Regions from separate parts of the Labrys sp. KB_33_2 genome, predicted to be linked through region 2. Evidence: riboswitches for the same ligand, from Rfam matches in the RefSeq annotation. Region 2 holds a riboswitch; each other region holds the start of a gene.
The links. Region 2 has a riboswitch for cobalamin ahead of AB4037_RS14685 (ABC transporter substrate-binding protein). Riboswitches for the same ligand answer to the same signal wherever they lie in the genome.
Positions count from the first base shown of each region.

Region 1: another riboswitch for cobalamin. It lies ahead of AB4037_RS25935 (aromatic ring-hydroxylating oxygenase subunit alpha); the one in region 2 lies ahead of AB4037_RS14685 (ABC transporter substrate-binding protein).
Region 3: another riboswitch for cobalamin. It lies ahead of AB4037_RS21930 (CbtB domain-containing protein); the one in region 2 lies ahead of AB4037_RS14685 (ABC transporter substrate-binding protein).
Region 4: another riboswitch for cobalamin. It lies ahead of AB4037_RS25945 (ribonucleoside-diphosphate reductase subunit alpha); the one in region 2 lies ahead of AB4037_RS14685 (ABC transporter substrate-binding protein).

Region 1 covers NZ_JBFREW010000016.1:60,158-68,349, forward strand. Annotated here, with positions in the region: gene metH (methionine synthase) at 1-2,854, opposite strand, end outside; gene AB4037_RS25925 (hypothetical protein) at 3,146-3,451, opposite strand; gene AB4037_RS25930 (2Fe-2S iron-sulfur cluster-binding protein) at 3,453-4,532, opposite strand; gene AB4037_RS25935 (aromatic ring-hydroxylating oxygenase subunit alpha) at 4,694-5,938, opposite strand; cobalamin riboswitch at 6,056-6,260, opposite strand; gene AB4037_RS25940 (ribonucleotide-diphosphate reductase subunit beta) at 6,513-7,628, opposite strand; gene AB4037_RS25945 (ribonucleoside-diphosphate reductase subunit alpha) at 7,757-8,192, opposite strand, start outside.
Region 2 covers NZ_JBFREW010000007.1:149,843-158,549, reverse strand. Annotated here, with positions in the region: gene AB4037_RS14690 (CobW family GTP-binding protein) at 1-835, shown strand, start outside; cobalamin riboswitch at 944-1,174, shown strand; gene AB4037_RS14685 (ABC transporter substrate-binding protein) at 1,366-2,409, shown strand; gene AB4037_RS14680 (FecCD family ABC transporter permease) at 2,411-3,433, shown strand; gene AB4037_RS14675 (ABC transporter ATP-binding protein) at 3,430-4,233, shown strand; gene AB4037_RS14670 (class I SAM-dependent methyltransferase) at 4,269-5,048, shown strand; gene tal (transaldolase) at 5,277-6,251, shown strand; gene AB4037_RS14660 (GreA/GreB family elongation factor) at 6,276-6,767, shown strand; gene bfr (bacterioferritin) at 6,850-7,332, opposite strand; gene AB4037_RS14650 ((2Fe-2S)-binding protein) at 7,606-7,875, shown strand; gene AB4037_RS14645 (RNA polymerase sigma factor) at 8,022-8,549, shown strand; gene AB4037_RS14640 (anti-sigma factor family protein) at 8,546-8,707, shown strand, end outside.
Region 3 covers NZ_JBFREW010000012.1:155,335-164,041, reverse strand. Annotated here, with positions in the region: gene AB4037_RS21940 (J domain-containing protein) at 1-314, opposite strand, end outside; gene AB4037_RS21935 (CbtA family protein) at 783-1,547, opposite strand; gene AB4037_RS21930 (CbtB domain-containing protein) at 1,566-1,778, opposite strand; cobalamin riboswitch at 1,809-1,954, opposite strand; gene AB4037_RS21925 (histidine phosphatase family protein) at 2,087-2,641, shown strand; gene AB4037_RS21920 (UDP-glucose dehydrogenase family protein) at 2,757-4,073, shown strand; gene AB4037_RS21915 (efflux RND transporter periplasmic adaptor subunit) at 4,497-5,663, shown strand; gene AB4037_RS21910 (efflux RND transporter permease subunit) at 5,679-8,707, shown strand, end outside.
Region 4 covers NZ_JBFREW010000016.1:68,668-73,604, reverse strand. Annotated here, with positions in the region: gene metE (5-methyltetrahydropteroyltriglutamate--homocysteine S-methyltransferase) at 1-2,247, shown strand, start outside; cobalamin riboswitch at 2,349-2,669, shown strand; gene AB4037_RS25945 (ribonucleoside-diphosphate reductase subunit alpha) at 2,779-4,937, shown strand, end outside.

The sequences.
Region 1 (8,192 bases), on a different contig from region 2:
GTTTCGGTGCCGTGAAGCCTGTCCAATCCACCTTGTGGGCGTTGGCCCTGGCCTTGGCGAGCGGCAGGCGCAGCTTGTCGGCCTCGCTGCGGGCATGCGCCGCCGCGACCTTGGCGTATTCGGCCTGGACGGTTTCGACATAGCCCGCCTTGTTCGCGGGGGACAGCAGGCTGGAGACGACGCCGACGGCGCGGCTCGCATCCGTCACATAGACGGCCTGGCCACGGTCATAGCGCGGATGCACCTTCACGGCAGTATGGACGCGGCTGGTAGTGGCGCCGCCGATCAGCAAGGGGATGTCGAAGCCCTCGCGTTCCATCTCGGCGGCGACATGCACCATTTCGTCGAGCGAGGGTGTGATCAGGCCGGACAGCCCGATGATGTCGACCTTCTCCTGACGCGCCACCTCGAGGATTTTTGCCGACGGCACCATCACGCCGAGATCGATGATCTCGTAATTGTTGCAGGCGAGCACGACGCCGACGATGTTCTTGCCGATGTCGTGTACGTCGCCCTTCACGGTCGCCATCAAAATCTTGCCGGCGCTCTGGCGTTCGCCAGTGCCGCCATTGGCAAGCTTCTCGGCCTCCATATAGGGCAGGAGGCTGGCGACGGCCTGCTTCATCACACGAGCCGACTTCACCACTTGCGGCAGGAACATCTTGCCGGCACCGAAGAGATCGCCAACCACGTTCATGCCGGCCATCAGTGGCCCTTCAATGACGTGCAGGGGACGTGCGGCCGCAAGACGCGCCTCCTCGGTATCGGCATCGATGAACTCGGTAATGCCATTGACGAGCGCATGGGATATGCGCTGCTCGACCGGCCACTCACGCCAGGCGAGATCCTTTTCCTTGGCTTCCTTGCCGGCGGCGCCACGGAAACGCTCGGCCAGTTCGAGCAGGCGTTCGGTCGGGTTCAGCTCCCCGCGCGAGGGCCGGTTGAGCACGACATCCTCGCAGGCTTCGCGCAAGTCCGGATCGATGGATTCATAGACGGCGAGTTGCCCGGCATTGACGATGCCCATGTCCATGCCGGCCTGGATGGCATGGTAGAGGAACACGGCGTGCATGGCCTCTCGCACCGGCTCATTGCCGCGGAACGAGAAGGAGAGATTGGATACCCCGCCCGAAATATGGGCGTGGGGCAGGGTGGTCCTGATCTGCCGCGTCGCCTCGATGAAGGCGACGCCATAGCCGTTATGTTCCTCGATGCCGGTGGCGACGGCGAAGATGTTGGGATCGAAGACGATATCCTCGGGCGGGAAGCCCGCCTGCTCCGTCAAGAGCTTATAGGCTCGGCTGCAAATGGCGACCTTGCGTTCCAGCGTATCGGCCTGTCCCTGTTCGTCGAAGGCCATCACCACCACGGCCGCGCCGTAGGCCCGCACCAGGCGGGCATGGTGAAGAAAGGCTTCCTCGCCTTCCTTCATGGAGATCGAATTGACCAGCGGTTTGCCCTGCACGCATTTCAGGCCGGCCTCGATGATTGAGAATTTCGAGGAATCGATCATAACCGGCACGCGGGCGATGTCCGGCTCGGCGGCGATCAGGTTGAGGAACTCGACCATGGCCTTTTCGGAATCGATCAGGCCCTCGTCCATGTTGATGTCGATGATCTGGGCGCCATTGGCGACCTGGTCGCGGGCGATGTCGAGTGCGGTCGCATAGTCGCCGGCGGTGATGAGCTTACGAAACTTGGCAGAGCCGGTGACGTTGGTGCGCTCGCCCACATTCACGAAGGGGATGGTCGCGTCGAGCGTGAAGGGCTCGAGCCCCGACAGCTTCATCTTGGGTTCGATCTCGGGAATCGGGCGCGGCGCGTGCCGGCCGACCGCTTCGGCGATGGCGCGGATATGCTCCGGCGTCGAGCCGCAGCAGCCGCCGACGATATTGACCAGGCCGTCGCGGGCAAAGCCCTCGATCTGCGCCGCCATCGCCTCTGGGCTCTCGTCATACTGGCCGAACTCGTTGGGCAGGCCGGCATTGGGATAGGCGCAGACGAAGGTATCCGCGACCGTGGAGATCTCGTCGAGATGCGCCCGCATCGCATTGGCACCGAGCGCGCAATTGAGGCCGATGGTGAAGGGACGGGCATGCCGCACCGAGTGCCAGAACGCCGTCGGCGTCTGCCCGCTGAGGGTGCGGCCTGAGAGATCCGTGATGGTGCCCGAGATCATCACGGGCAGGCGCACTTCCTTTTCGCCAAACACTTCCTCGCAGGCGAAGATGGCGGCCTTGGCGTTGAGCGTGTCGAAAATGGTCTCGATCAGGATGATGTCGGCGCCGCCGTCGATGAGGCCGCGGATCTGCTCGGCATAGGCAATCCGCAGATCATCGAAGCTGACGGCGCGATAGCCGGGATTGTTGACGTCCGGCGAGATGGAGGCGGTGCGATTGGTTGGGCCAAGCGCGCCGGCGACGAAGCGCCGGCGCCCGTCCTGCTGCTCTGCCTTGATTGCGGCTCGGCGGGCGAGGCGCGCACCATCGCGATTGAGATCGTAGACCGCCTCCTGCATGCCGTAATCGGCCTGGGCGATGGAGGTGGAGGAGAAGGTGTTCGTCTCCAATATGTCGGCGCCGGCCATGGCATAGGCGTAATGAATCGCCTCGATCGCGGCAGGCTGGGTGAGGGTGAGAAGGTCGTTGTTGCCCTTGAGATGGCAGTCGCAGCCGACGAAGCGCTCACCCCGGAAATGGTCCTCCTCGAAGCCGAGCCCCTGGATCTGCGTGCCCATCGCGCCGTCCAGGATCAGGATGCGCTCGCGCGCGGCGGCGGTAAGGGCGGCGAGGATCTCCGCGCCCCGATCGGTTGGGGCAGGCGCGGCGAACAGGGCTTCGACCGGAGCGCTCATCACAAGCTCCTATAACGGAATTACGATATCAAGATATCCTTATATGATAGCGCTGAGAAAAGAGAGGTCAAGGTGAACTATCCCGGAAGCGCCGGTTTTCTGTCTGGGATTGCTGGGGGATGGTGGAGAAGGGAAGAGGCGGACGGAACATCCATAGGCGCTGGGTCAAGGCAACGAGGCCTCAATTCTTTACCCTCCCCTGGAGGGGGAGGGTATTATTGCGCTTTTCGCCTTGATCCCGCGCCTATGGATGTGTCGTCCGCCCTCCAACTTCTGCTATATCTGGCTGGCTTAGGCATCTGCCCGCAAACGCCGCCGGCCTGGTCGCCGACCGACATGATCGCGCACCTCGTCGAGCAGGCTGCTCAGATGCGGCAGCAGCGGATTGTCCGGGATCGAGGCCTTGAGCAGCAGGACTTTCAGATCGACGGCTTCCCTGGCCAGGTCCGCACCGTCTTCGCGGCTGAGGATCCAGGCCAGCATCAAGGTGCGGGCTCGCTCTTCTGGCAGTGTCGGACCTTCGTCCCGAGAAGCCTCCAGGATGGAGTGCACGATGGCGGCGTCGACGTCGACGGTGTTCTGCGCGGCAATCGTCATCTCAAGCCTCGATCTCGACACGGCCGAGCGGCCGGGTGCAGCAGGCCAGCACCAGGCCGGCGGCGATTTCCTCCTCGCGGATGCCGCCCTGGTGGGTCATGGCGGTCTCCCCCGACAGGCATTGTACCTTGCAGGTGCCGCACAGGCCCATTGTGCAACCGGTCGGAATGTTGAGGCCGGCGCCGCGGGCGAGCTGGAGAATGGTCTCGCGGCTGGAGGCCGGCACCTCGATGCCGGATCTGGTGAAGGCCACGCTGGCTTCGCCGGCAAGGGCTTCGTCCGCACCGATGTCCTCCATTGGAGTTTCGGCCGGCTGGAAGCTCTCTTCATGATAGCGGCGCATGTCGTAGCCATTGGCTTCGAGCATGTCCTTGACCGCTGCCATGAAAGGCGCGGGGCCGCAGCAGAACACTTCGCGCTCGCGAAAATCCGGTGCGATCAAGCGCAGGGCCGGAGCGTTGAGCCGACCCTGGAAGCCGGTCCAGGTTTCATGGGCCTCGGTCTCTTCCACGATCCAGGCGAGGCGCAGGCGCTGCATGCGTCCGGCCATGCGCTCCAACTCCTGGCGGAAGATGATCTCGCCCGGCCGGCGTGCGCAGTTGACGAAAGCGATATCGGTGGCGGCGCCGTGATCTTCGGCAAAGCGGGTCATCGACATCATCGGCGTGATGCCGGATCCGGCCGAGATGAAGAGGTATTTTTCCGCCGGATGACGAGAGAAGCTGAACTGGCCGAGCGGGCCGTAGGCCTTCAACCGCGTGCCGGGTTTGAGGTTGTCCAGCATCCAGCGCGTGCCGATGCTGGAGGCCTGCGCCTTGGCGGTGACGCTGATAGAAAGCGGGCGGGAAGGGCTCGACGACAGCGTATAAGTGCGCAGCACCGGCCCGGCCTCGGCCGGGATCTCCAGCGTGATGAACTGGCCGGGTTCGTAGCGGAACCAACCCTGTTCGGCGGCGCGGAAGGTGAAGGTCGCGACGTCGCGGCCCTCATGGATGATCGAAACGCATTCGAGCGCCTGGCTCTGATCGTTCCACGGCGGCGTTTCGTCGATATGCCTGAATTTTTGTGTGGCGATCGGCATGATGTCTGCCCTTGTATATGTCGGTTTCGCTAACACCCTCCCCTGGAGGGGGAGGGTCGACGCGAAGCGTCGGGGTGGGGTGATTTTCACCGGCTGCTGTGTTTCTCACCCCACCCCGTACTTCGTCCGACCCTCCCCCTCCAGGGGAGGGTGAAAAGGCGCTAGGCCACGCTGCGCAGGCGGACGCCGTCGTTACCCAGCGCCGCTTCCATGGCGTTGCGATACCACTCGACGAACTGCATAACGCCGCCCTCGTGTTCGGGGGCGTAGGGTCCGGGCGTGTAGACGGGCGAAGAGACGCCGAGCTGGTTTTCCTCGACGATCTGGCGGTCCTGGTCGTTGGTCATCTGCCAGACATGGGTGAGTTCATCGAGATTATAGTCGACCCCTTCGACCGCATCCTTGTGCACCAGCCATTTGGTGGTGACCTGGGTTTCCTTCGGCCCGATCGGAAGCACGCGGAAGCTCACGGCATGGTCGCCCAACACGTGGTTCCAGGTGGTGGGATAGTGGAAGAGCAGGAGGGCGCCGATATTGCCTTCTTCGATCGTCGGGCTGAGGGGGCGTTGCACCGCCGGTTTGCCCGACATCGTATAGCTGGCGGCATTGCGCAGCAGCGGCATGCGGGCCATGCGGAACTGGCCGTCACCGGAAATGCTGAAGGTGCTGGGCAGGCCGGCTTCCTCGCAACGCCGCCAATGCTGGCCGATGAGCGGATCCTTGTCGGCACCCTGGATACCCGTCACCGTCGGGGCTTCTGGGAAGGTACGGCAAAGCTCGGGATGATTACCCGCGCAGTGGTAGCACTCGCGGTTGTTCTCCCACACCAGCTTCCAATTGCCCTTTTCGACGATGGTGCTCTCGAAGGCCACCTTGGTGTTTTTCAGGCCATGCGGTGCCAGATAGGGCATGGCGCCGGCGCGGAAGGTCTCGAAATCGGGTGCCTCCTTGGCAAGGCAGATCCAGATATAGCCGGCCACGCTCTCGCAATGCACGGGCTTCAGCCCATATTGCGCGGCGTCGAAGCCGGGGCCCATGTCGCGGGCGAACAGCAGGCGCCCGTCGAGCTCGTAGGTCCACTGATGATAGGGGCAGACCAGCTTGGCGACGCTGCCGCGCTCGGCCGCGCAGAGCCGTGATCCCCGGTGCCGGCAGGAATTGTGAAAGGCGCGGATGGCGCCGTCACCGGAGCGCAGCACGATCACCGGATAGTCGCCGACCTGGAGAGTGAAATAGCTGCCCGGCTTGCCGAGCTCGCAATCATGGCCCGCGAACAGCCATTCACGGTACCAGATATTCTCCATATCCAGCCGGAAGTACTCCGGGTCTGTGTAGAATTTGCCCTCGAGCGTGGTGCCCGGTTGATGGGTCCGGAGGCGGCCCAACATGTCCTGATGCGCTGTCATGTCAAAATCCCGCGTGACAACCAATGCGTTGACTTGGCAGCGGGATGGGAAAGCGGCTCGGCGATCTGCGCCGGTGAAAAGGCGCAGCCAAACCTCCTCCCGGAACGCCCACCGCGTCCGTCGGTTTTCTTCGCGGCTGGTTTCCGGGCTCAGGAGCGGCCTTCCGGCCCGATCGCGACGCCTTCCCAGGTCTTCCCGACCCAGTGGCACTTGCCGCGATCTTCTCCTCTACCGTTGCGGGGGCAGCGCCGGATTTGGACCGGCTTCCCAATTCTCCGGCCCGCCTTGGGGGCGAACCGGCACCTCGAATGAGGATTAGAATACATCGAGTCGGCGCACCGACTAGAGGCGATGCGACGGATGATGGTGTGTTCAGGACATTGTCATCGAGAGCTTGAGGAAGGAAGGTCGGGAAGGAGACATTGAATGTCCATCATTCCCCGCATGGCGGGGGATGATGGAGCAACCTGTCCCACTCCTTTCGAGATGTTGGGATCTGAAATCTGGATGAGGGGCCATGATTCCCCATCCCAGCTTTCCTCCGATTTGTTCCGAAGACCTCGAAAGCGTGCCTTCAATCCCAGCTCAGCGCGCCACCGTTCTGATATTCGATGACACGCGTCTCGAAGAAGTTCTTCTCCTTCTTCAGGTCCATCGCCTCACTCATCCAGGGGAAGGGGTTCTCCACGTCCGGGAATACCGGCATGAGCCCGAGCTGGGCGCAGCGCCTGTTGGCGATGAAATGCATGTATTGTTCGCAGGACACCGCGTTGAGGCCGAGGAAGCCGCGCGGCATGGTGTCCCGGCCATAGGCGGCCTCCAGTTCAGCGGCTTCGCGGATCATCTGCTGGAGATCGGCTTGGAAGGTCAGCGTCCACAGATGCGGGTTCTCGATCTTGATCTGGTTGATCACGTCGATGCCGAAGTTCAGATGGATGCTCTCGTCGCGCAGGATGTACTGATACTGCTCGGCGATCCCCACCATCTTGTTGCGCCGGCCGAGCGAGAGGATCTGGGCAAAGCCGGTATAGAACCACATGCCCTCGAAGATGACGTAGAAGGCGACGAGATCGCGCAGGAAGGCCTGGTCGGCGTCCGGCGTGCCGGTCTTGAAATCGGGATCGTCGAGATGCTGGGTATGCTTGAGCGCCCAGGCCGCCTTGTCGGTGATCGAGGGTATCTCGCGATACATATTGAAGAGTTCGCCCTCGTCGAGCCCGAGGCTCTCGACGATATATTGGAAGGTGTGAGTGTGTACGGCCTCCTCGAAAGCTTGGCGCAACAGATATTGCCGGCATTCGGGGTTGGTGAGGTGGCGGTAGATCGCCAGGACGATATTGTTGGCGACCAGGCTCTCGGAGGCGGCGAAGAAGCCGAGATTGCGCTTGAGCATGCGCCGCTCGTCCTGCGTCAGGCCGTCCTTGGACTTCCACAGCGCGATGTCCGCCTGCATCGATACCTCGGTCGGCATCCAATGGTTGTTGCAGCCGGCGAGATATTTCTCCCAGGCCCATTTGTATTTGAGCGGCAGGAGCTGGTTTACGTCGGCGCGGGCATTGATCATCCGTTTCTCGTCGACCGTGACACGGCCGCCCTCGCGGTCGATCGCGCCGAGGCCGGTCGCATCCGCCGTGCTCTGTGGCAGGGGAAGCTGGGCTGCGGGCGAGGTGGGTTCGGACCAGTCGAGCATCGTCATCGTTTTCTTATCCTCAGAGCGTTTTCCAGAAAAGTTGATAGACTTTTCGCTTAAGAAAACGCGTCAAAACAAAGAGTTGGAGAGCAAGGCGCGAAAGGGAAAAATCGCACCTCGTTCTCGGCTCACTGGCACGCTTCGCAGTCGGGGTCGTGGATGGAGCAGGCCTTGCCCCACGCTTCCGACTGCAGTGTTTCCGGCTGAGTCTCGATCAGGATCGGCGCGGCCGCGTGCGGCACCGTGGCAGAGACGGCGTTGAGCTTGCCGTCGGTGCCCTTCAGCGTCGATTTCTCGACATGGGTGGCCGACTGCGAGCGCAGGTAATAGGTCGTCTTCAGGCCACGCTTCCAGGCCAGGCGGTAGAGCGTATCGAGCTTCTTGCCGGAGGGATTGGCGATATAGAGGTTGAGCGACTGGGCCTGGTCGATCCACTTCTGCCGGCGCGCCGCGGCTTCGATCAGCCAGGCGGTGTCGATCTCGAAAGCGGTGGCGTAAAGCGCTTTCAGCTCTTCGGGGATGCGATCGATCTGGCCGAGAGAGCCGTCGAAATATTTGAGATCG
Region 2 (8,707 bases):
AGTCGGCATCGACAATGATCTCGTCGTCGATACCGACGAGGAGATCTTCGAGATGAACAATGGTTGCATTTGCTGCACGGTGCGCGGCGATCTCATCCGCATCATCGAGGGCCTGATGCGCCGACGTGACCGCTTTGATGCCATCCTGATCGAGACGACCGGGCTGGCCGATCCCGCGCCGGTCGCCCAGACTTTCTTCGTCGACGACGATGTGCGCGCCAAGACCAGGCTCGATTCGATCGTCACAGTGGTCGACGCCAAGCACCTGCTCGGCGAAATCGAGACAGCGCATGAGGCCCAGGAGCAGCTCGCCTTTGCCGATACGATCCTCCTCAACAAGACCGATCTGGTCACGGCCGGGGAACTCGAACGGGTGGTGAAGCGGATCCGTCGCATCAATCCCACCGCTACCCTCCACGAGACACGCCGCTGCGATATCGCGCTCGACAAGGTGCTGGATCGCGGTGCCTTCGACCTCGACCGCATCCTGGAAGCCGAACCCGATTTTCTTGCAGGATTCCATGACCATGAGCATGACGACCATGTCGGCAGCTTCGCCCTCGTCGCCCGGGAATCGCTCGACCCTGGCAAGTTCATGCCCTGGCTGAACACGATCGTGCAGCAATTCGGCACCGACATGCTGCGGCTGAAAGGCATCATCGCCTTCGACGGCGATCCCCAGCGCTTCGTGGTGCAGGGTGTGCATATGCTGATCGAGGGCGATCATCAGCGCCCCTGGAAGCCAGAAGAGGAGCGCAGGAGCCGTCTGGTGTTCATCGGGCGTAATCTGCCGAAAGACGTGATCGAACAGGGGTTCCTGGCCTGTCGGGCCTAAAGCGTTTTGCTCCAGGTGAGGGAAGGCGCGCACTGGGGCGGGAAAACAGGGCTCGCCATCGTCCGCCACCCGCTTTGCATATTCGCTTGACCGCGATCGGGACACCCCGGTAACTGTGGCACTGACGGTTCCCGTCGGGTGCGAGCCCGATGGGAGTAATAGGGAACACGGTCCGGCTTTCTCGAAGCCCATGCCGTGGCTGCCCCCGCAACTGTAGGCGGATTGCCGAGCATCCTCGTGGCGCCAAAAGCGCCATGCCACTGTGGGTGACCCCATGGGAAGGCAGAGGCAAGGCCGATATCCGCGAGCCAGGAAACCTGCCGTCATCTCGATCAATCCCATGTCACGGGCGGGGATGCCCGGAACAGGAGACAATGTGACGTTTCTTCCCGCCATCTCGGGCCGTCGCCCACCTGTTCCCTCCACTTCGCGCCATCAGACCCTCTGCCATAGCCTGGCCTGAGGGCGTTTCCCGTTTTCGGCCCTGCGCCGAACAGCGCCATCTTCCTATCGCGAACCGAGAGAACGTCATGACTTTTCCCAAGGCAAAGGCCTGCTGGTCCAGCTTCGCCGTCATGCTTGCGGCCGGCTTCAGCCTGACGCTGAGCATCGATCCAGCCGCCGCCCAGGCGACCAAATATCCGCTCAAGATCGCCAATTGCGGACGCACCGTCACCTTCGAGCATGCCCCGCAGCGCACTGTCTCCGTCGGCCAGAGCGGTACGGAGGTTCTCTACCTCCTCGGTCTTGCCGACAAGGTGGTGGGGACGGCCGTCTGGTTCGGCCCGGTTCTGCCGGGCTATGAAGAGGCCAACGTCAAGATTCCGCGCCTGGCCGACAATGATCCGAGCTTCGAAAGCGTGATCGCCAAGAAACCCGACCTCGTGACCGCCCAGTTCCAGTGGCATGTCGGCCCCAGTGGCATCGTCGGCAAGCCCGAGCAGTTCGAGGAACTGGGTGTCCAGACCTATGTTTCGCCCGCTGATTGCGTCGGCAAGGACAATTCCAGCGGTGGCGACGGCACCCGCGGCACCCTTTTCACCATGGATCTGGTCTATCAGGAGATCAGGGAACTCGCCGAGATCTTCGACGTGCAGGAGCGCGGTTCGAAGGTCATCGCGGACCTGAAGGCACGCGAGGAAGCCGCCCGCCGCAAGATCGCCACCGGCGATGGCAAGGTCTCGGCTGCCTTCTGGTTTTCGAGCGCCAAGGTCGATGTCGATCCCTATATGGCCGGCAAGAACAGCGTCCCAGGCTACATCATGTCCGTCCTGGCTCTCCGGAACATCGTGGAAAGCGAGGAGGAATGGCCGAGCGTCGGTTGGGAGACCGTCGCCAAGGCAGATCCCACCATCATCGTCGCCGGGAGGATGGACCGTCGCCGCTATCCCGCCGACGACATCGCCGTGAAGCTCAATTTCCTCAAGACCGATCCGGTGGCGAGCCTGATGCCGGCCGTCAAGGAGGGCCATGTCGTGGAAATGGACGTCCAGGCCATGCAGCCGAGCGTGCGCGTCGTCGACGGCATCGAGATGCTCGCCGATGCCATCCAGCGTTTCGGCCTGAAGCGTTGAGATGAACCGCGCTGTCACGCGATTGCTGGCAATCGGCATGCTGGCGCTGGCCGTGCTGGTGTTGGCGCTCTGGCTGGGCGCCGCCATCGGCGAGACGGCCATCCCGATGGAGGTGGTGGCCAAGACGGCGGCCAACCGCCTGTGGGGCGCCGGCTACATTCTCGATCGCATCGATGAAGGCATCGTGTGGAACTACAGGCTGAGCCGCGCCGTCGTCGCGGCCTGCTGCGGCGCGGCCCTGGCGCTGTCGGGCGTCGTGCTGCAGTCGCTGCTGCGCAATGTCCTGGCCGATCCCTATGTGCTCGGCATCTCGGCCGGGGCATCGACGGGGGCGGTCGGGGTCGCCATTCTCGGCCTCGGCGCGGGATTTTTGAGCCTGCCGGCCGGCGCCTTTCTCGGTGCGCTGGTGGCCTTCGGTTTCGTCGCCTTGCTGGCGATGCGATCGGGGCGCGGAACCGGCGCGGTGATCCTCGCCGGCGTGGCTGGGTCTCAGCTTTTCAATGCCCTGACCTCCTTCATCGTCACCAAGGCGGCCAATGCCGAACAGGCGCGGGGCATCATGTTCTGGCTGCTGGGCAATCTTTCGGGCGTGCGCTGGCCGGATGTCTGGCTGGCCCTGCCGATCACGGCCGTGGGGCTGCTGGTCTGCCTCTGGCACGCTCGCGCGCTTGATGCCTTCACCTTCGGCACGGAATCGGCGGCATCCCTCGGCATTTCCGTCCGGCGCGCTTATGTCGTGCTCGTCGGCGTCGCGGCGATGATGACGGCGGTGATGGTCAGCATCGTCGGATCGATCGGCTTCGTCGGTCTGGTGATTCCGCACGCCGCGCGGATGGTGGTGGGCGTGCGCCATGGGCGATTGCTGCCGGCCAGCGCCCTGATCGGCGCCGTCTTCATGATCGTCGCGGACATTCTGTCCCGGATCATCATCCCCGGCCAGGTCCTGCCGATCGGGGTGATCACGGCCCTTGTCGGCGCGCCGGCCTTCGCTCTCATCCTCAGCCAGAGAAAGGCGACGGCATGAGCCTGTCGGCACGCAATCTGTCCTGGTCGGCGGGCGGGGCCTCGATCCTGCAGGGTGTATCGCTGGAGGTTCGTCCGGGCGAGTTGCTCGGCATCATCGGCCCGAACGGCTCGGGCAAGACCAGCCTGATGTCCCTGCTGGCCGGTATCCGCCGCCCGCAGGGCGGCGAGGTGTTGCTGTCGGACCAGCCACTCCACGCCTTGGCTCGCCGCGAAATCGCGCGCCGGATCGCTCTGGTCGAGCAACAGGCCGAGACGGCCGATCGCATTACCGCCCGCCAGGCCGTGGAGCTCGGGCGGACGCCGCATCTGGGTGCCTTCATGCCCTGGTCTGGCAAGGACGATGCCATCGTCGACCTCGCACTGGAGGAGGTTGCCATGACCAGCCTTGCCGCTCGCCTGTGGCATACGCTCTCGGGCGGCGAGCGCCAGCGCCTCCACATCGCCCGCGCCTTGGCGCAACAGCCCGAAATCCTGCTTCTCGACGAGCCCACCAATCATCTCGATATCGGCCACCAGATCGGCCTGCTGCATCTGGTTCATCGCCAGAACCTCACTGTCGTGGCGGCCCTGCATGATCTCAATCATGCGGCGATGTTCTGCGATCGGGTCGCGCTGATGCAGGCGGGGCGGATCGAGGCGATCGGTCCTCCGTCCGAGGTGCTGACGGCTTCGCGCATCCAGTCGGTCTTCGGTGTCGCCGCTGAGGTTGTCCACGACGGTACCGGTGGCTGTTTCATCCGCTATCGGCATCCGGATCTTCCAGTGCCGCGGCCGGGCTGGGTCGCGGCTGCGTCATGACGCGGGCTCAACCGACAGATGAGGAGGGCCGACGGATGACGGGCGCCAGTTCAGCGAATTTCGATCTCAAGGAAGAGATCCGTGATTATTGGTCGAGGCGTTCGGAAACCTTCGACCGCGCCTTCGGGCATCATATTCCCGAAGGGCCGGAATTCGAGGCCTGGGCCGCGGCGATCCGCGATCATCTCGGTACCGAACCGCGCCGGATCCTCGATCTGGCTTGTGGGACGGGCGAGATCACCAAGCTGCTGCTGGCGCTCGGCCACGAGGTCACGGCCCTGGATTTCTCCGAGGCCATGTTGGCGGTGGCCCGTCGCAAGCATGCCGGCCGGCAGCGCCTGCGCTTCCGGCTCGGCGACGCCGAGAACACCATGGAACCGGAAGGCGCCTATGACGCGGTCGTCTGCCGGCATCTGGTCTGGACACTGACCGAGCCGCAGAAGGCCTTTGCCGATTGGTATCGCGTGCTGAAGCCGGGCGGCAGATTGCTATTCTTCGACGGGGATTGGGCCAGGCCCACCAGGGTCGGCCGGATGGCGTCCAAGCTCATCGCCCTGATCGACCGCCTCGGCGGTGCCGATCCCTATTATGACAGCGCGATGAGCGAGCGCCATGCCCGCATCATGGAGAGGCTACCTTTCGGTGGGGGGCTACGGAGCGCCGATCTCCTTCCGTTCCTGGAGCAGGCCGGTTTCAGGAATATCGTGATCTCTTCGCATCGGCCGATTGCCGCTGCCCAAAGGCGCCAGGCCGATCTGCGCAACCGGCTGCGTACCCATCTCTACCAGCGCTTCATCATCTGCTGCCGCAAGTGAGGCCTCCGCGACCGGTCGCCTTGCATGGCTGTCCGGCAGGAACCATATGATCGAGATCAGTCTCGAAGGACCGCAGGCGGAGAGCGTTCCCGGGAACGCGGGAGCCCGTCTTTTCTTCCCTCTGCAGTGGGGCGAGAAAACAAGCACGATAACTGATGACGCCGCCGGGGCTGGGGTTTATGGTCCGTGCCGGGACGCTATCAAGGTCTGTGAACAAGGACGTTACATATGGCTTCGAAACTCGAACAATTGCGCGCCATGACGGTCGTAGTTGCCGATACCGGCGATATCGACTCGATCAAGGCGCTCAAGCCGGTCGATTGCACCACCAATCCGAGCCTGCTGCTCAAGGCCGCCGAGATGCCGGCCTATGACCATTTGATCGCGGAAGCCGTGAGCTGGGGCGGCAAGCAGGGCGGCAGCAAGGAAGGCACCGTCGCAGCCATCGCCGATCGCTTGGCCGTCTCCTTCGGCGCGGAACTCACCAAGCTCGTTCCCGGCCGTGTCTCGACGGAGGTCGACGCCGACCTCTCCTTCGATACGCAGGCGACCATCGCCAAGGCGCATGCCATCATCGCCGACTACAAATCCCGCGGCATCGAGCGCGATCGCATCCTGATCAAGATCGCCTCGACCTGGGAGGGCATCCGTGCGGCCGAGGTGCTGCAGAAGGAAGGGATCGACTGCAACCTGACCCTGTTGTTCTCTCAGGCCCAGGCCGTGGCTTGCGGCGATGTCGGCGTGTTCCTGATCTCGCCCTTCGTCGGCCGTATCCTCGACTGGCATGTCAAGAATGACGGCCGTACCTTCACGCCGGAGGAAGATCCGGGCGTGATCTCGGTCAGGGGCATCTATGCCGACTACAAGGCACGTGGCGTCAAGACGGTGGTGATGGGCGCTTCCTTCCGTTCCACCGGCGAGATCGAGGCGCTGGCCGGTTGCGATCGTCTCACCATCGCCCCGAACCTGCTGCAGGCACTCGAGGCGGACGAGGGCACGCTGGAGCGCAAGCTCTCCCCCGACAATCATGCTTCGGCCCCCACGACGGGCAAGATCGACGAACGCGCCTTCCGCTGGGCGATGAACGAGGATGCGATGGCGACTGAGAAGCTCGCCGAAGGCATTCGCGGCTTCGCCAAGGATCTCGGCAAGCTGCGTACGCTCCTTGCCAAGCGCGTCGAGGGCACGGCCCAAGCCGCATGACCTTGGCTGCTTGATCGTCATATCGTGAGCCGAGCCTTTACCCAGGACGGCCAGGAAGGGGAGGACGCACAGGTCCTTCCCGAGCGGCCGGTCTCGAGCGAGCGCAATCTCGTTACCGCGCGCGGTCTTGGCATGATCGAGGCCGAGCTCAGACAGGCGCGTTCGCTTTTCGCCACGGCCGAAGCCGCAGGCGATCGCATTGCCATGGGCAATGCATCACGCGAAATCCGCTACTGGGCCACCCGCCGGGCAACGGCGGAACGGGTGGTCCCGGGCGCTGGCGATGCAGGTATCCGCTTCGGCATGGCAGTCACGCTTCACTATCCCGACGGGCGCGAACGCATCTGGCGTATAGTCGGTGAGGATGAGGCCGATGCCGCATTGGGACGGATCAGCCATGTCTCGCCGCTGGCGAAGGCATTGTTCGGCAAGGATGTCGGTGAGGTGATTCGCGTCGGGCCACAGGAGGCCGAGATCGTGGGGATCGACACGACTCCGGAGGGCAAGCCGCAATAGCCGGCCGGACCCAAAGACCCGACCAACGAAAATGGCGGCCAGCGGCCGCCATTGCTATGCACATCCCTGCAATCAGGAAAGCTTACTCTTCCGCGAAGCCGCCGAGATGGCTCTGCGAGTAGTTCTGGATGCCGAGGCGCTCGACCAGGTCGAGCTGGGTTTCCAGGAAGTCGATATGGCCTTCCTCGTCGGTCATCAGCTCCTTGAACAGATTTTCGGAGACGAAATCCTTGACGGTGCGGCAATATTCCGCAGCCTCCTGATAGAGGGCGCGAGCCTCGCGCTCGGCGGCAAGGTCACACCCGAGAACTTCCTTCACAGTCTGGCCGATCCGCAGCGGATCGAGCGTCTGCATGTTCGGGAAGCCTTCAAGGAAGAGGATGCGTGTGGTCAGCTTGTCGGCGTGCTGCATCTCTTCGATCGATTCGGCGCGCCACTTCTTGGCAAGGCCCAGCAGGCCCCAATTGTCGAAGATCCGGTAATGCAGCCAATATTGGTTGATCGCGGTCAGCTCGCTCCGCAAGGCCTTGTTGAGATAATCGATGACCTTCTTGTCGCCCTTCATGAGCGTTTCTCCATACTTGGTGGACTGAAACTACATTAGAAGAATTCTAAATTTAGGCAAGCCCCCAGACGCGGCAAATTTGTCCGGAGGATTTTGCCAGGGGAGGGGAAGGCACGAAGCCTCCAGTGGCCACCCAGGCGTTTCCCAGTTTATTCTCGTTCTAAACTACTGATTTATAACGATTCTATTGTTGCGTCGGGCCATTGACAAGGTGAGCTCGTCCGTCCACATCACTCTCGTCACTGCCTTTGCTCGAACCCAAGATCGCTGCGAATGATCGTCTGTTCCTGCCGTGTTTTGACCGATGAGGATTTCACCAGCACGCTCGCGACCGAGCAGCCGGGTTGTCCCCGTTCGGCTACGGAAGCCTATCGTTGCCTGGGCTGCGGACCGGAATGCGGCCGTTGCCTGATCACAGTGCGGCAGATTCTCGCCGATGCACGCGCGGCTGCGCGTTGCCATGAGTGTACCGAGGATTGCGCCCTGCGCGATATGGTTGAAGCCGCCAATACCGACGAAGTGATGCTCGACGCCGCTGAATAGGCGTCATCCCGGGCGATTGTGCGCGAGGCGCTCGCAAGGCAGCCTCCAAATGCGGTTGATCGCCGGAAATCCTGGTTCCCCCTCACGGTTGCGTTTCCTGTCCGCCGCGCCACAATAATGCCGCTCCCTATCGGCATAGGCGATTCATGCCCCAATCAGGTGACCAGGACGTTCGGACCGGCCTTGCTGCGCATCTCGTGGCGTTGTGGCGGTTCGGGCTCGTGCTGTCGGGCAATGGGCAGTTCGCGGAGGAGTTGGTGCAGGCCACCTGCCTCAGGGCGCTCGAGCGCTCGCACCAGTTCATCCCGGGGACCCGCCTCGATCGTTGGCTGTTCGCCATCGAGCGTTCGATCTGGCTCAACGAGGTCCGGGCCAACAAGGTGCGCAACCCCGTCGAGCTGGAGCAGGCCGAGAACGTCCTGTCCTTTGATGGTGCGCGGCAGTTCGAAACGAATATTTTGGCTGCCCAAGTGTTGAGGCAGGTACAGGCCTTGCCTGCAGCACTGCGTGAAACCGTCTTTCTGGTCTATGCGGAAGGGCTCAGCTATGCCGAGGCGGCGGACATGCTGGCCGTACCAATCGGAACCGTCATGAGCCGCCTGGCTTCGGCCAGGCTCAGGCTCGCTCATCTGAACAAGGATACGCCGGAGGGCGGTGCGGGGGAGGCATCATGACTACGCAGGAGATGGGACCCGATGACGCCAGCCTCGTCGCCTTTCTGGATGGAGCTCTGTCGCCCGAAGAGCACGCGGGGCTGGAGGTCCGCCTTGCCCAGGAGCCGACTCTGAAGGCGAGACTGGACGCGCTCGCGGCCGGTTCGCTCCCGTTCAAA
Region 3 (8,707 bases), on a different contig from region 2:
GGGCCAGGTTGCGGCCCTTCGCCGCGCTTCTTGGCCCAGGGATTGACGCCCATCGTCCAGGTCGGGCGATGGCCTGTGGCGGCATCGCGCTGATAGGCGCTCACCGAGTCGTCCGGCAGGCCTGCGAAATAATTGTAGGTCTTGTTGTATTCGCGAACGTGCCCCAGGCAGAAATGCCAGAACTGGCCTTCGCGGTTGCGCCCCTTGGGCGCGCGAAATTCACCGGCGTTTCGGCAGCCGGCATGTTCGCATAGCTGTACGCTCGCCGGCTGGACCTCTTCGGCCCTTGGGCGCACCCGGATGCGATCAAACAAGGGCGAGTCCAGATCCATAATGACACACTATGCGAGGGTGAACACAAATGGGCAAGCATGAGCTTGGACGCAAGAGCGTTTTGTAATTTGAGTGAAGCATGTCAAATCGCAAGGACGCTCCAGCCGATCCAAAGGACTGGCTTGGAACCAAACAGTGAGAGCAAACAAGCGTTCATACCTGAACGCGCTTTGCTCTGGGGTTAATTGAGGCGGAATGCCGCTGCAGATTTTGAAATATGGGGTCTGCTGACCCGAAAAAGAAAGAGGCCGCCGAATGGCGGCCCAAGTCTTAGGGAGGAAACGCCCAAGGAGGGCAGTGGGGGAGCGCAAACGCGCATCCACCACGTCCGTAGAGTGATCCTGATGCGTTCATTTCGCAAGTGCGAAATGAAAGAAATTTTGAAAACCGGCCCAAAACCGGGCCGGTGTTGTAAAAATGCGACGTTTGACGTGGTCGGTTGGCCTTTTTCAGCGGCTGGCGGAGGTTTGCAGCAGCTTCTGTGCTGCAACGCCGAAAGCGATCCCGAGCGTTGCCCATAGCACGGCATGGATGCCGAGCGAGGCAACGCGGAACTTCCATAGCACCGTGGCCGAGAAATCCGCCGGGATGTCGTTGACGGCCGGCAGAATCTGCATGGCGACCACCATCACCACCAGATAGGCGGCAGCCCCCACCAAGTTGGCGTTCCAGCGGCCGAGGCTGGCGGCGAGCCGGTTCGCCGTGCCCAGGGCGGCCGCCATCGTCAGCAGGGAGAGCAGGATCATGCCGAAATAAAAGGCGGTCCGCAGGCCGATCGTGTCGGGATTGCCAACGGCCGGCGGCGTCGCCGGATATTTGATCTGCGGTACCAGCATGATGGCGGCAAAACCGACGAGCGCGATCACCCCTGCTGTCGCGCGCGGGCTGAGCGTGCCGATCCGTCCCTGCGCGAAGGCGAAGACCAAAGCGAAGATGCCGCCGAGGGCTGCGCCATAGACGACCATGCCGGTCATGAGGCCGTAGCTGGACTGCACCGGCCGGCTGACCGGGTCTTCCTCATGTTCATGTGCTGCGGCCGGCTGGGAGGTTGCCGGCGTTGCGGATGGCGCCGGTGCGGCGGCGACCGCGTGGCTTTCCTCATAGGCGATAGCGGCATCGACCTGTGGTTCACCGAAGACCCAGGCGAAGCCAGACGCCAACAGTCCGGCCAGGATGCCGATCAGCATCCCCCGGATCAAAAGCGATCTAACCATGTCGTTTGCCTATGCGCCCTAGTGGCAGGGGAAGCCGAGCAGATGGCGAGCGTCGTGCACGAATTCGTGGATGTAGACGCCGGGAATCAGCGAGGTCGCGCCTTGTTCGGCGCCGACGAAATAAATGGCGAGTACGGCCAGGAGCACGGTGAAGAGCGCCCAGGGCAAGATCTCGCGGACCGGGATGGCGATCGGCTGCTGGGCGACGGGTGCCAGAGTTGCGGTGGTCATGAAAAGCTCCTTGGGATTACGCGTCCCGCTACGAGTCATGCTGCCTTGGAAGAGGTCTGACTTCCGGACGGCGCCCAAGCGCCGCCGTTCACAGTGGCGCGACCGTGCCGGATTCACACCGGCTTCCCACCCTTGGCAAAGCCCTTCCATAAGAGCCCAAGTCACGAACATGTCAATATTCCGGAAGCGACTTAGAGCATAAGTTGCGCGACTTTTTGGACGATACCATGCGTTGAAACAAAAACTTAGGGAGCATGATCCGATTGGTTCGGTCGAATCATGCACTCTAAGTCTTGGGAACTGCCGTCATGACACCACGCCTGATCCTGCTATGCCATGGGGCTACGCCTGCGGTGCGCGCAGCGGGTTTTCCCCTCGATGAGGCGCTCGATGCAAGAGGGCTGGCTGCGGCGCGGAAGCTGGAAGGGCATTTCGGCAGGCCGGCCCGCATCCTGAGCAGCCCGGCGCTCAGGGCTCGCCAGACCGCGCAGGCCCTCGGCCATGATCCTGAGGTCGATGAAGCCCTGCGCGAATGCGATCATGGCCGCTGGGCAGGGCTTGCCCTGGACGCGGTAGCGGCCGCCGAACCCGAGGCGCTCCGGGCATGGCTGACCGATCCGGATGCCTGCCCGCATGGCGGAGAGAGTGTTGCAACCCTGATTGCGCGGGTCGGCGCCTGGCTCGATGGCAGGCGGTTCGAGGGGTATACGCTCGCCGTTACCCACGCTTCGGTGCTGCGCGCCGCGGTCGTTCACGCCCTCGGGGCCGAGGCTCGTTCCTTCTGGCGTATCGATGCCGCCCCGTTGGCGACAGCCGATCTCAGGCCATCCGGCCGGGGCTGGTCGCTGCGGTTGAAGGCATAGAGGCGTTGAGCAGGGCCCTCCAACGGAGTTCCTCTCTTTTTTCGTCATTGGCATGTCGCCGGGCCTTTTGTAGACACGCGTCTGACGGATTGGTCGTCCAAACAGGATTGATGTCATGCGCGTTGCAATGATCGGTACGGGTTATGTCGGCCTGGTGACGGGGGCCTGCCTCGCCGATTTCGGCCATGTCGTCACCTGCGTCGACAAGGATCCAGCCAAGATCGAGGGCCTGCTGGCCGGCCGCATGCCGATCTACGAGCCGGGCCTCGAGGATCTGGTGGCCCGCAATGTGCGTGAGAAGCGCCTGTCCTTCACCACCGAGCTTGCGCCCGCCGTCCGCGATGCCGCCGTGGTGTTCCTGGCTGTCGGCACACCCTCGCGCCGCGGCGACGGGCATGCGGATCTATCCTATGTCTATGGCGCGGTGCGGGAGATCGCGGCGGCGGTCGAAGGCTTCACCGTGGTGGTTACCAAGTCGACCGTACCGGTCGGCACCGGCGACGAAGTCGAGAGGCTGATACGCGAAGTCCGTCAGGATGCCGATGTCAGCGTGGTGTCGAACCCTGAATTCCTGCGCGAGGGCGCGGCGATCGAGGATTTCAAGCGTCCGGACCGCATCGTAGTCGGCACGGAGGAAGAGCGGGCCAAGGAGGCGATGGCCGAGGTCTATCGCCCGCTCCATCTCAATCAGGGGCCGTTGCTGTTCACGGACCGACGCACCTCCGAACTGATCAAATATGCCGCCAACGCCTTCCTGGCGACCAAGGTCACCTTCATCAACGAAATCGCCGATCTGTGCGAGAAGGCCGGCGCCAATGTGCAGGAAGTGGCGCGCGGCATCGGCCTCGACAACCGCATCGGCTCCAAATTCCTGCATGCGGGTCCGGGGTTCGGTGGCTCGTGCTTTCCCAAGGATACGCTGGCGCTGCTGCGCACCGGCCAGGAACATGGCGTGCCCTTGCGCATCGTCGAAGCGGTGGTCGGCGTCAACGATGCCCGCAAGGCGGCGATGGCACGCCGCGTCATCGCGGCCCTCGACGGCAACATCGCCGGCAAGACGGTGGCCCTGCTCGGCCTCGCCTTCAAGCCGAACACCGACGACATGCGCGACAGCCCCTCGGTCCCGATCGTGCTCGCCCTGCAGGACAAGGGCGCCCGGGTGCGCGCCTACGATCCCCAGGCGATGGAGGAGGCGCACAAGACCCTCAGCGATGTCGATTATCGCTCCAGCGCTTATGATTGCCTCGACGGGGCCGATGTTGCCGTGATCGTCACCGAATGGGACGAGTTTCGGGCGCTTGACCTCGAACGGGTCAAAAGCCTGCTCACGCGGCCGGTGATCGTCGACCTGCGCAACATCTACCGGCTCGACGACATGAAGCGGCACGGCTTTCGCTATGAGAGCATCGGGCGCGAGGGGACGACACCCTGACCTTTTTGCGGGCGAGCTTGGCTCAGGCCCGGTGCGGCTCCTAGGACAGGGTTAAACCCCGCCCGTTTCGGGAAGGGATTGATGCGCCTGGCTTGTAAATGGCCGGAATGTGGGTCCGCCGGCGTCAGGTACCGGCGCGAGAAGCGGCGGGCCTGTTGCGGATTTGCATCAAGTCCCAACTCACGGTTGCAGGGCGGCGATCTTGATTGGATCAAAGCGGTAAGAATTATCATACTATAAGGCCCACACGGCGATTCTGCCCCGATTCCGGCCGGCCGAGCGCTGAACAGGATCTCCGAACCTGCCCTGATGGGTGCAGGCTGGGAAATCCTGCAGGATTTTCAGACGCCAGCTCCAGTGCCCGCGACAAGGCCATTAGCCATGCGGGCGGTTTGGCTGAGGCGCTTGCTTGCGAGGATGTTCATGTCGAGGTTGCGTCGCAAAATAGGTCGGCTGGCCGCCGGCGTACTGGCTTTGGCGGTCCTCGAGGGGGTGGGCACCGCGCTCGCCCAGCAAATGCCGGCCATGCCGGTGACGGTGGCCAATCCGGTCAGTCGCAAGATCACAGAATCGGTCGAGTTCACCGGTCGTTTCCAGGCATGGCCGCAGGTGAACATCACCTCGCGTGTCACCGGCTATCTCGACAAGTCGAGCTTCGTGGAAGGGTCCCTCGTCAAGGAGGGCGACGTGTTGTTCTCGATCGATCCGCGCCCGTTCCAGGCCGCGGTCGACCAGGCGGCCGCCCAGGTGAAGATCACGCAGACCAGGATCGACCTGACCAAGGCCAATCTGGCGCGCGCCGAGGCGTTGAGGAAGACCGGCAACGTTACCGATGCCACCTACCAGGCCAACCTCCAGGCCTATCAGGAAGCGGCGGCCTCGATCGATTCGGCCAACGCGGCACTGGCAACGGCCAAGCTCGACCTCAACTATGCCACCATCGCCGCACCGATCTCGGGCAGGATCGCCCGTCAGCTGGTATCGCGCGGCAATCTGGTGGTAGCCAACTCGACCTCGCCCCTGGTGTCGATCGTCGCTGTCGACCCGATCTATTTCTACTTCGACTTCGACGAGGCGAGCTACCTTGCCTATCAGCGGGCCTCCAAGCACAAGATGGATGCTGGTGGCACCGAGCCCGCGCTGACGGCCGAGATCGGCCTGTCGGACGAGAAGACCTTCTCCCACAAGGGCACGCTCGACTATCTCGCACCGCAGGTCGACGCCCAGACCGGCACCGTCACGGCGCGTGCCAAGATCGCCAATGCCGACGGCTTCCTCACCTCCGGCCTGTTCGGGCGCGTTCGCATCACCATCGGCGAACCCTATGAGGCGTTGGTCGTGCCCGATGTGGCGGTGGGCCAGTCGGCACAAGGGCGCTATGTCATCGTGGTCGGCACCGACAAGATCGCCAATATCCGCCCGGTAGAACTGGGCCCGAAATTCGGCAGCTTCCGCGTGATCAAGTCGGGCCTCAAGCCCGAGGACCAGGTGCTGATCAATGGCCAGATGCGCGCCCGCCCGGGCGGCGAGGTCGTGCCGCAACCCACCAAGCTGGACGTGCCTGAGACGCTCGTTCCCGACCCGAACTGATCGGGAGCGCAGCTCATGAAATTCGGCCATTTCTTCGTCGACCGCCCGATCTTTGCCGCCGTCGTTTCGATCGTCACGGTGGTGATCGGGCTCGTCTCCTATGTCGGACTGCCGATCGCGCAGTTCCCGCAGATCGCCCCACCGACCGTGGTGATCAACGCCACCTATCCCGGCGCCAATGCCCAGACCATCGCCGAAACGGTGGCCGCCCCCCTGGAGCAGTCGATCAACGGCGTGGAGGGGATGATCTACCAGACATCCCAGGCCACCAACGACGGCTCGCTGCAGATCACAGTCACCTTCGCTACCGGCACCGATCTCGACATCGCCCAGGTGCAGGTGCAGAACCGTGTCTCCTCTGCCGAGCCGCGCCTCCCGGCCGAGGTGCGGGCGCTGGGCATCACGGTCAACAAGTCCTCCTCAGACTTCCTGCTGATCGTCACGCTCTATTCGCCGGATAATTCGCTCAGCGACTATGGCATCTCCGATTATGCCATCCTCAACGTCAACGACATCCTCGCCCGCGTCGACGGCGTCGGCTCGACCTTCGCCTTCGGCCTGCGCGAGCCCTCGCTGCGCGTCTGGCTCGATCCGAATCGGCTGGCCAGTTTCGACCTGACCGCCGGCGATGTCGTGCAGGCCCTGCGCGAGCAGAACGTCCAGGTCTCGGGCGGCACGCTCGGCGCCCAGCCTTCGCCCAACAACACCACCAGCGAGATCACGGTCACCACCCTGGGCCGCTTCCAGGACGCCGAGCAATTCCGGAACGTGATCATCAAATCGACGCCGGACGGCCGCCTGCTGAAGCTGAGGGATGTCGCCCGCGTCGAGGTTGGCGCCAAGCAATACAGTTCCAACCTCTATCTCGACGGCCAGTCCACCGTCGGCATCGCCGTGCTGCAGCGGCCTGGCTCCAACGCGCTGGCCACCGCCGATCGCGTCAAGGCTAAGATGGACGACCTCGCCAAGGCGTTTCCGCCGGGACTGAAATATTCCATCGTCTACAACCCCACCGAATTCGTCTCGGCCTCCATCGAGGCCGTCTACGAGACTTTCTTTGAGGCGATCGTGCTGGTGGTGATCGTCGTCTTCGTCTTCCTGCAGTCCTGGCGGGCGGCGATCATCCCGATCATCGCCATTCCCGTCTCGATCATCGGCACCTTTGCGGTGATGGCGGGGCTCGGCTTCTCGCTCAACATGCTCACTCTGTTCGGGCTGATCCTGGCGGTGGGCATCGTGGTCGACGACGCCATCGTGGTGGTGGAGAATGTCGAGCGCAACATTCATGATGGCATGACGCCCAATCGGGCTGCCCATGTCACCATGGACGAGGTCGGCCGCGCCGTGATCGCCATCGCCCTGGTGCTGTGTGCGGTGTTCGTGCCCACGGCCTTCATTCCTGGCATCTCTGGTCTGTTCTATCAGCAGTTCGCGGTGACCATCGCGGCGGCCACGGTGATCTCGGCCTTCAACTCACTGACCCTGTCGCCTGCGCTCGCCGCCCTCCTGCTCAAGCCGCACGATGCCGATCACAAGAGCCGGTTCTTCCTGCTGCGCTGGCTGCGGGGAGCGGGCGATGCCTTCAACCGTGGCTTCGACAGGCTGTCGCGTGGCTATGGCGGCACGGTGGGCTTTGCCGCCCGCCATAAGCTGGTATTCCTTCTCATCTATGGCGGCCTGCTCTTTGCCACCTGGCACGTCTATACCCGGGTGCCGACCGGCTTCGTGCCGGACTCGGACCAGGGCTATGCCATCGTGGTGGTGCAATTGCCTGACGGCGCCTCGCTGGAGCGCACCGACGCGGTGGTGCGCAAGGCCCAGCAGATTGCGGCGGGCAGCCCGGGCGTCGCCCATGTCATCGGCGTGGCCGGCTTTTCGGGCGCGACCTTCACCGCCGCCTCCAATGCCGCCACCATCTTCGTGCCGTTCAAGCCGTTCGACGAACGGCTGAAGGAAGGCTTGTCGGCGCAGGCCATCGTGGGCGAATTGCAAAAGCGCGTCTTCGCCATCGAGGAGGGCTTCGTCTTCGTGATTCCGCCGCCCACCATCCAGGGCCTCGGCACCGGCGCCGGCTTCAAGATGCAGGTACAGGATCGCGGCGGTGTCGGACCGGAAGCGCTGATGCAGGCCGCCAATGCCCTGATCGGCAAGGCCAACCAGACGCCGGGCCTCACGCAGGTCTACACCACGCTGTCCAACAACGGGCCGCAGCTCTTCGTCAATGTCGACCGCGTCAAGGCGCGCATGCTCAACGTGCCGATCGGCAACATCTTCGAGGCCATGCAGGTCTATGTCGGTTCGGCCTATGTCAACGACTTCACGCGGCTGGGCCGGGCCTTCCAGGTGAATGCCCAAGCCGAAGGGCGTGACCGCCTCAACAAGGAAGACCTCGCCCGCCTGAAGGTGCGTAGCACCACCGGCGCCCTGGTGCCGCTGGGTTCGCTGATCTCCTTCGAGGAACGCACCGGCCCTGATACGGTGATGCGCCACAATCTTTACCCGGCCATCTATATCAGCGGCTCGGGCATGCCCGGCGTATCCTCCACCACGGCGCTCGACCTGATGGAAAAAGCAGCCGCCGAGGTACTACCGCCAGGGGTCGGCTATGAGTGGACCGAGATCGCTTTCCAGGAGCGCTCGGTGGGCAACACGATCTATTTCGTGTTCGGCATCGCCGTGCTGTTCGTCTTCCTGTTCCTGGCTGCCCAATATGAAAGCTGGTCGCTGCCGCTCGCCATCATCCTGATCGTGCCGCTTTCCATCCTGGCGGCGCTGCTCGGCGGCATGGCTCGCGGTTTGCCTCTGTTCGGCGGCTGGTGGTTCAAGGTGATGGACAACAACATCATGACGCAGATTTCCTTCGTCATGCTGATCGGCCTCGCCGCCAAGAACGCCATCCTGATCGTGGAGTTCGCGCGCCAGCGCGAAGACCATGGCGATACGCCCTGGCAGGCGGTGGTCGAGGCCTGCCGGCTGCGCCTGCGGCCGATCCTGATGACCTCCTTCGCCTTCATCCTCGGCGCCGTGCCGCTGATGATCGCCAC
Region 4 (4,937 bases), on a different contig from region 2:
GCCTTGCTCGCAACGGCAGCCCAGTTGCGCGCGAGCAACTGGGCTCGACAGAGCCTGCTCGGCGTTACCCATATCCCGTCCAATGACTTTTCGCTCTACGATCAGGTTCTCGATATGAGCGCCGTGGTCGGTGCCATCCCCTCTCAATATGGCTGGGAGGGTGGCTCCGTCCCGCTTTCGACCTATTTCGCCATGGCGCGCGGCAGGCGGGGCCATGACGATCGTGGCCATGAGGGCTGCTGCCATGGCGGCGGCGGTGTCCCCGCTCTCGAGATGACCAAATGGTTCGACACCAACTATCACTACATGGTTCCCGAATTTCGCCGCGGCCAGGCCTTCGAACTCGCTTCGGCCAAGCCCATTGACGAATTCAGGGAGGCCGTAGCGCTCGGCTTCCACACGCACCCCGTGCTCATCGGCCCGGTGACCTATCTGCTGCTCGGCAAGAGCAAGGACGAGGGCCTGGATCCGCTCACCCTGCTGCCAGGCCTCTTGCCCGTCTATGCCGAGATCCTGCACAGGTTGGCCGCGGCCGGCGCGGACTGGGTGCAGTTCGACGAACCCTGTCTCGTGCTCGATCTCGACGAGAACGCGCGGGCCGCCCTGCGCCATGCCTATGGCGTCCTTTCCAGCACGGTCTCCGATCTGAAGATCATGATCGCGACCTATTTCGGCGGCCTCGGCTACAATCTCGACCTGGCACTCGACCTGCCCAGCGCCGGCCTGCATCTCGACCTGGTGCGGGCGCCAAGCCAGCTCGGGCAGGCGGTCGCACGAGCCAGCGCCGACAAGGTGCTATCGCTGGGCGTGATCGACGGGCGCAATGTCTGGCGGAGCGACCTGACTGCCCTTCTTGATCGGATCGAGCCGGCGGTTGCAGCCCTCGGCCCCCACCGCGTCGTCCTCGCTCCGAGCTGTTCCCTGTTCCACGTTCCCTACGATGTCGAGGCCGAGAGCGCGTTCGATCCTGAACTCCGGAGCTGGCTGGCCTTTGCGATACAGAAAATCGGGGAACTGAAGACCCTGTCGGCAGCCCTGGTCGACGGGCGGCGGGCCGTCGCTGATGAACTCGCCCAATCGGACGCAGCAGCTGCGGCCCGCCGTGTATCCGCTCGTATACATGATGCCGGCGTCGCCGCCCGCATGGACGGGCTCACGCCGGCCATGAGCGAGCGCCGGCATCCCTACACGCTGCGCCGCCGGGCCCAGGAATGGCTCGGCCTGCCGCAATTTCCCACCACGACCATCGGTTCCTTCCCCCAGACCGACGCCGTGCGCAAAGCACGCGCTGACCACGCAAAGGGCTGGATCGACGACGCCGACTATCAGCGTTTTCTGCGACAGGAAACCACCCAGGCGATCACTTGGCAGGAAGAGATCGGCCTCGACGTTCTCGTGCATGGCGAATTCGAGCGCAACGACATGGTGCAGTATTTCGGCGAGCAACTGGCCGGCTATGCCTTTACCCAGCATGGCTGGGTCCAGAGCTACGGCTCGCGCTGCGTGCGCCCGCCGATCATCTATGGCGATGTCTCGCGTCCCCGGGCCATGACGGTGGAATGGGCACGCTTCGCACAATCCCTGACCAAGCGTCCTGTCAAGGGCATGCTGACCGGACCGGTCACCATGCTGCAATGGTCCTTCGTGCGGGACGACCTCGAGCGCGAGCAGGTCTGCCGGCAGATCGCCCTCGCCTTGCGCGACGAGGTCGGCGATCTGGAACGGGCCGGCATCCGCATCATCCAGATCGACGAGCCGGCCATTCGCGAAGGCCTGCCGCTCAGACACGCCGAAAAGGAGGCCTATCTGACCTGGGCGGTCGCCTGTTTCCGCCTCGCCGCCTCAGGCGTCGACGATGCCACGCAGATCCACACCCATATGTGCTACTCGGAGTTCAACGACATCATCCATGCCGTTGGAGGCCTGGATGCAGACGTGATCTCGATCGAGACTGCTCGGTCCAAAATGGAACTTCTCGATGCGTTCCGGGCCTATCGCTACCCCAACGAGATCGGGCCGGGCGTCTATGACATCCACTCTCCCCGCTGCCCCACCGTGGCGGAGATGCGCGACCTCCTTGCCAAGGCACGCGAGCGGATCGCCGGCGATCAGCTCTGGGTCAACCCCGATTGCGGCCTGAAAACCCGCAGCTGGGACGAGGTCCGCCCGGCCCTCGTCAACATGGTTGCCGCCGCCCGCAAACTTCGTGAAGAGACCGCTCCAGCGAGAGTGGCGGCGTCCGCGTGAAAAACCTGCCGGGGGACAAATTTCGTCCTCCGGCACGCCTTGTCCCCGTTGAAAAAAAGGGCATCATACACCATGTATTGACATAGAGACACCCAGGCATACTAGATGCTGTATCCACAGGTCCTCGGATTCGCTGTCCGAGGCTAAGAGGGAATCCGGTGAGCCCGAGAGCAAAGCGCGTTTGGTGAAAACGCACTTTTCCTCGAACTTTTTGTTCGACGCGTCTTTGCGATTTGAAGCGACGCTTTCAAAACACAAGACGCTCTAGGGCAAAGCCGGGGCTGCCCCCGCAACTGTAAGCGGAGAGCGGGCTGTCGCTGTGCCACTGGCCGGAAGGCGGGTTCAACCCGCCCTTCGCCGGGAAGGCAGACAGTTCGCAACGACCCGCGAGCCAGGAGACCTGCCTGTGGCTGGTTATCGTTTCCTCGGGCGGGGTGCCCCGACGGATCGCTTTGCTCGTGGCGCATATGCCTGCGCCGACGCGGAACGCGTTCCTTCGGCCCAAGCCTCCAACATTTTGGGGTTTGCCGAATGTCTTTCGATCTCGAAACTGCCACGACCACAAAGACGCCTTTTCCGGCTGCCGGCGCCGACAGGGCGAAGCCGGCCTCGGAACCGGGCTATCAGGTCATTCGCCGCAACGGCGCCGTCACGCCTTTCGATGCCTCCAAGATTTCGGTGGCCCTGACCAAGGCCTTTCTCGCCGTCGAGGGCAATTCGGCCGCTGCTTCGCGCCGGGTGCATGACATTGTCGCCGAACTCACGGCCCAGATCGTTGCCGGCCTGACCCGCCGTGCCGATGCGGGCCGAACCTTCCATATCGAGGACATCCAGGACCAGGTGGAACTCGCCTTGATGCGCGGCGAACACCACAAGGTGGCGCGTGCCTATGTGCTCTATCGCGAACAGCACGCCCAAGAGCGCGCCCTGGAACGAGCAACCGAGACAGAGGCACGGACCGCCATCGCCCCTGCCCTGCGGATGAAGACGGCGGAGGGCTCCTTGCTACCGCTCGACCACGCGCGCCTCACCGCCCTGGTGCGCGAAGCCTGCGCAGGTCTTGCCGACACCGATGCAGAGACCGTGCTGAACGAGACGCAACGCAATCTCTATGACGGCATCAGCCAGGACGAACTGGCGATCGCGCCGATCCTTGCCGCCCGCACCCTGATCGAGACCGAACCTGATTACGCCAAGGTCAGCGCCCGGCTGCTCAACGACAAGCTGCGCCGCGAGGCGCTCAGCTTCGTCGGAGGCCGTCCCGACCAGGCGACGCAGGCCGAGATGGCGACCCGCTACGCCGAGTATTTCCATGACTATATCCGCGTCGGCATCGCCAACGAACTGCTCGACCCGGAGCTCGGCCGCTTCGACCTCGCCCGCCTTGCCGCTGCCCTCAAGCCCGAACGCGATCTCAAGTTCGACTATCTCGGCCTGCAGACACTTTATGACCGCTATTTCCTGCATGTGCGCGGCACGCGTTTTGAGCTGTCGCAGGCCTTTTTCATGCGCGTGGCCATGGGCCTGGCCTTGCGCGAGATCGACCGGGAGGCGCGGGCGATCGAATTCTACAATCTTCTCTCCTCCTTCGACTTCATGGCCTCGACGCCGACTTTGTTCAATTCGGGAACGCTGCGCGCCCAGCTCTCCTCCTGCTTCCTGACCACCGTGTCCGACGACCTCGAAGGTATCTTCAAGGCGGTGAAGGACAATGCGCTGCTCGCCAAATATTCCGGTGGCCTCGGCAATGACTGGAGCAATGTGCGTGGGCTCGGCGCCCATATCAAAGGCACCAACGGCGAAAGCCAGGGCGTGGTGCCCTTCCTCAAGGTCGCCAACGATACCGCAATCGCCGTCAATCAGGGCGGCAAGCGCAAGGGCGCGGTCTGCGCCTATCTGGAGACCTGGCATGTCGACATCGAGGAATTCCTCGATCTTCGCAAGAACACCGGTGACGACCGCCGCCGCACCCATGACATGAACACCGCCAACTGGGTGCCGGATCTGTTCATGGAACGTGTGGAACAGGATGGCCCCTGGACCCTGTTCTCACCGGACGAAACGCCGGACCTGCACGACCTCTACGGTCCCGCCTTCAAGGTCGCCTATGAGGCGCATGAGGCACGCGCCGCGCGCGGCGAGCTCCGCGTCTTCAGGCAGATCCGGGCCATCGATCTCTGGCGCAAGATGCTGACCATGCTGTTCGAGACCGGGCATCCCTGGATCACCTTCAAGGACCCCTGCAACATCCGCTCGCCCCAGCGTCACGTCGGCGTGGTACATTCCTCGAACCTGTGCACCGAAATTACGCTGAACACCTCCCATGACGAGGTTGCCGTGTGCAATCTCGGCTCGGTCAACCTCGCTGCCCATGTCGACGCCGACGGCCTGATGTTCGACAAGCTCAAGGCGACGGTGACGACGGCGATGCGCATGCTCGACAACGTCATCGACATCAATTTCTACACCATTCCCGAGGCACGGCGTTCCAACATCAAGCACCGGCCCGTCGGTCTCGGCATCATGGGCTTCCAGGATGCCCTGCAGGCCCTGCGCCTGCCCTATGCCTCCGAAGCCGCCGTGTGCTTTGCCGACGAGAGCATGGAAGCCGTGTCCTTCCATGCCATCTCGGCCTCAACAGACCTGGCGGCCGAGCGCGGTCGCTACCCCAGTTTCGATGGCTCGCTGTG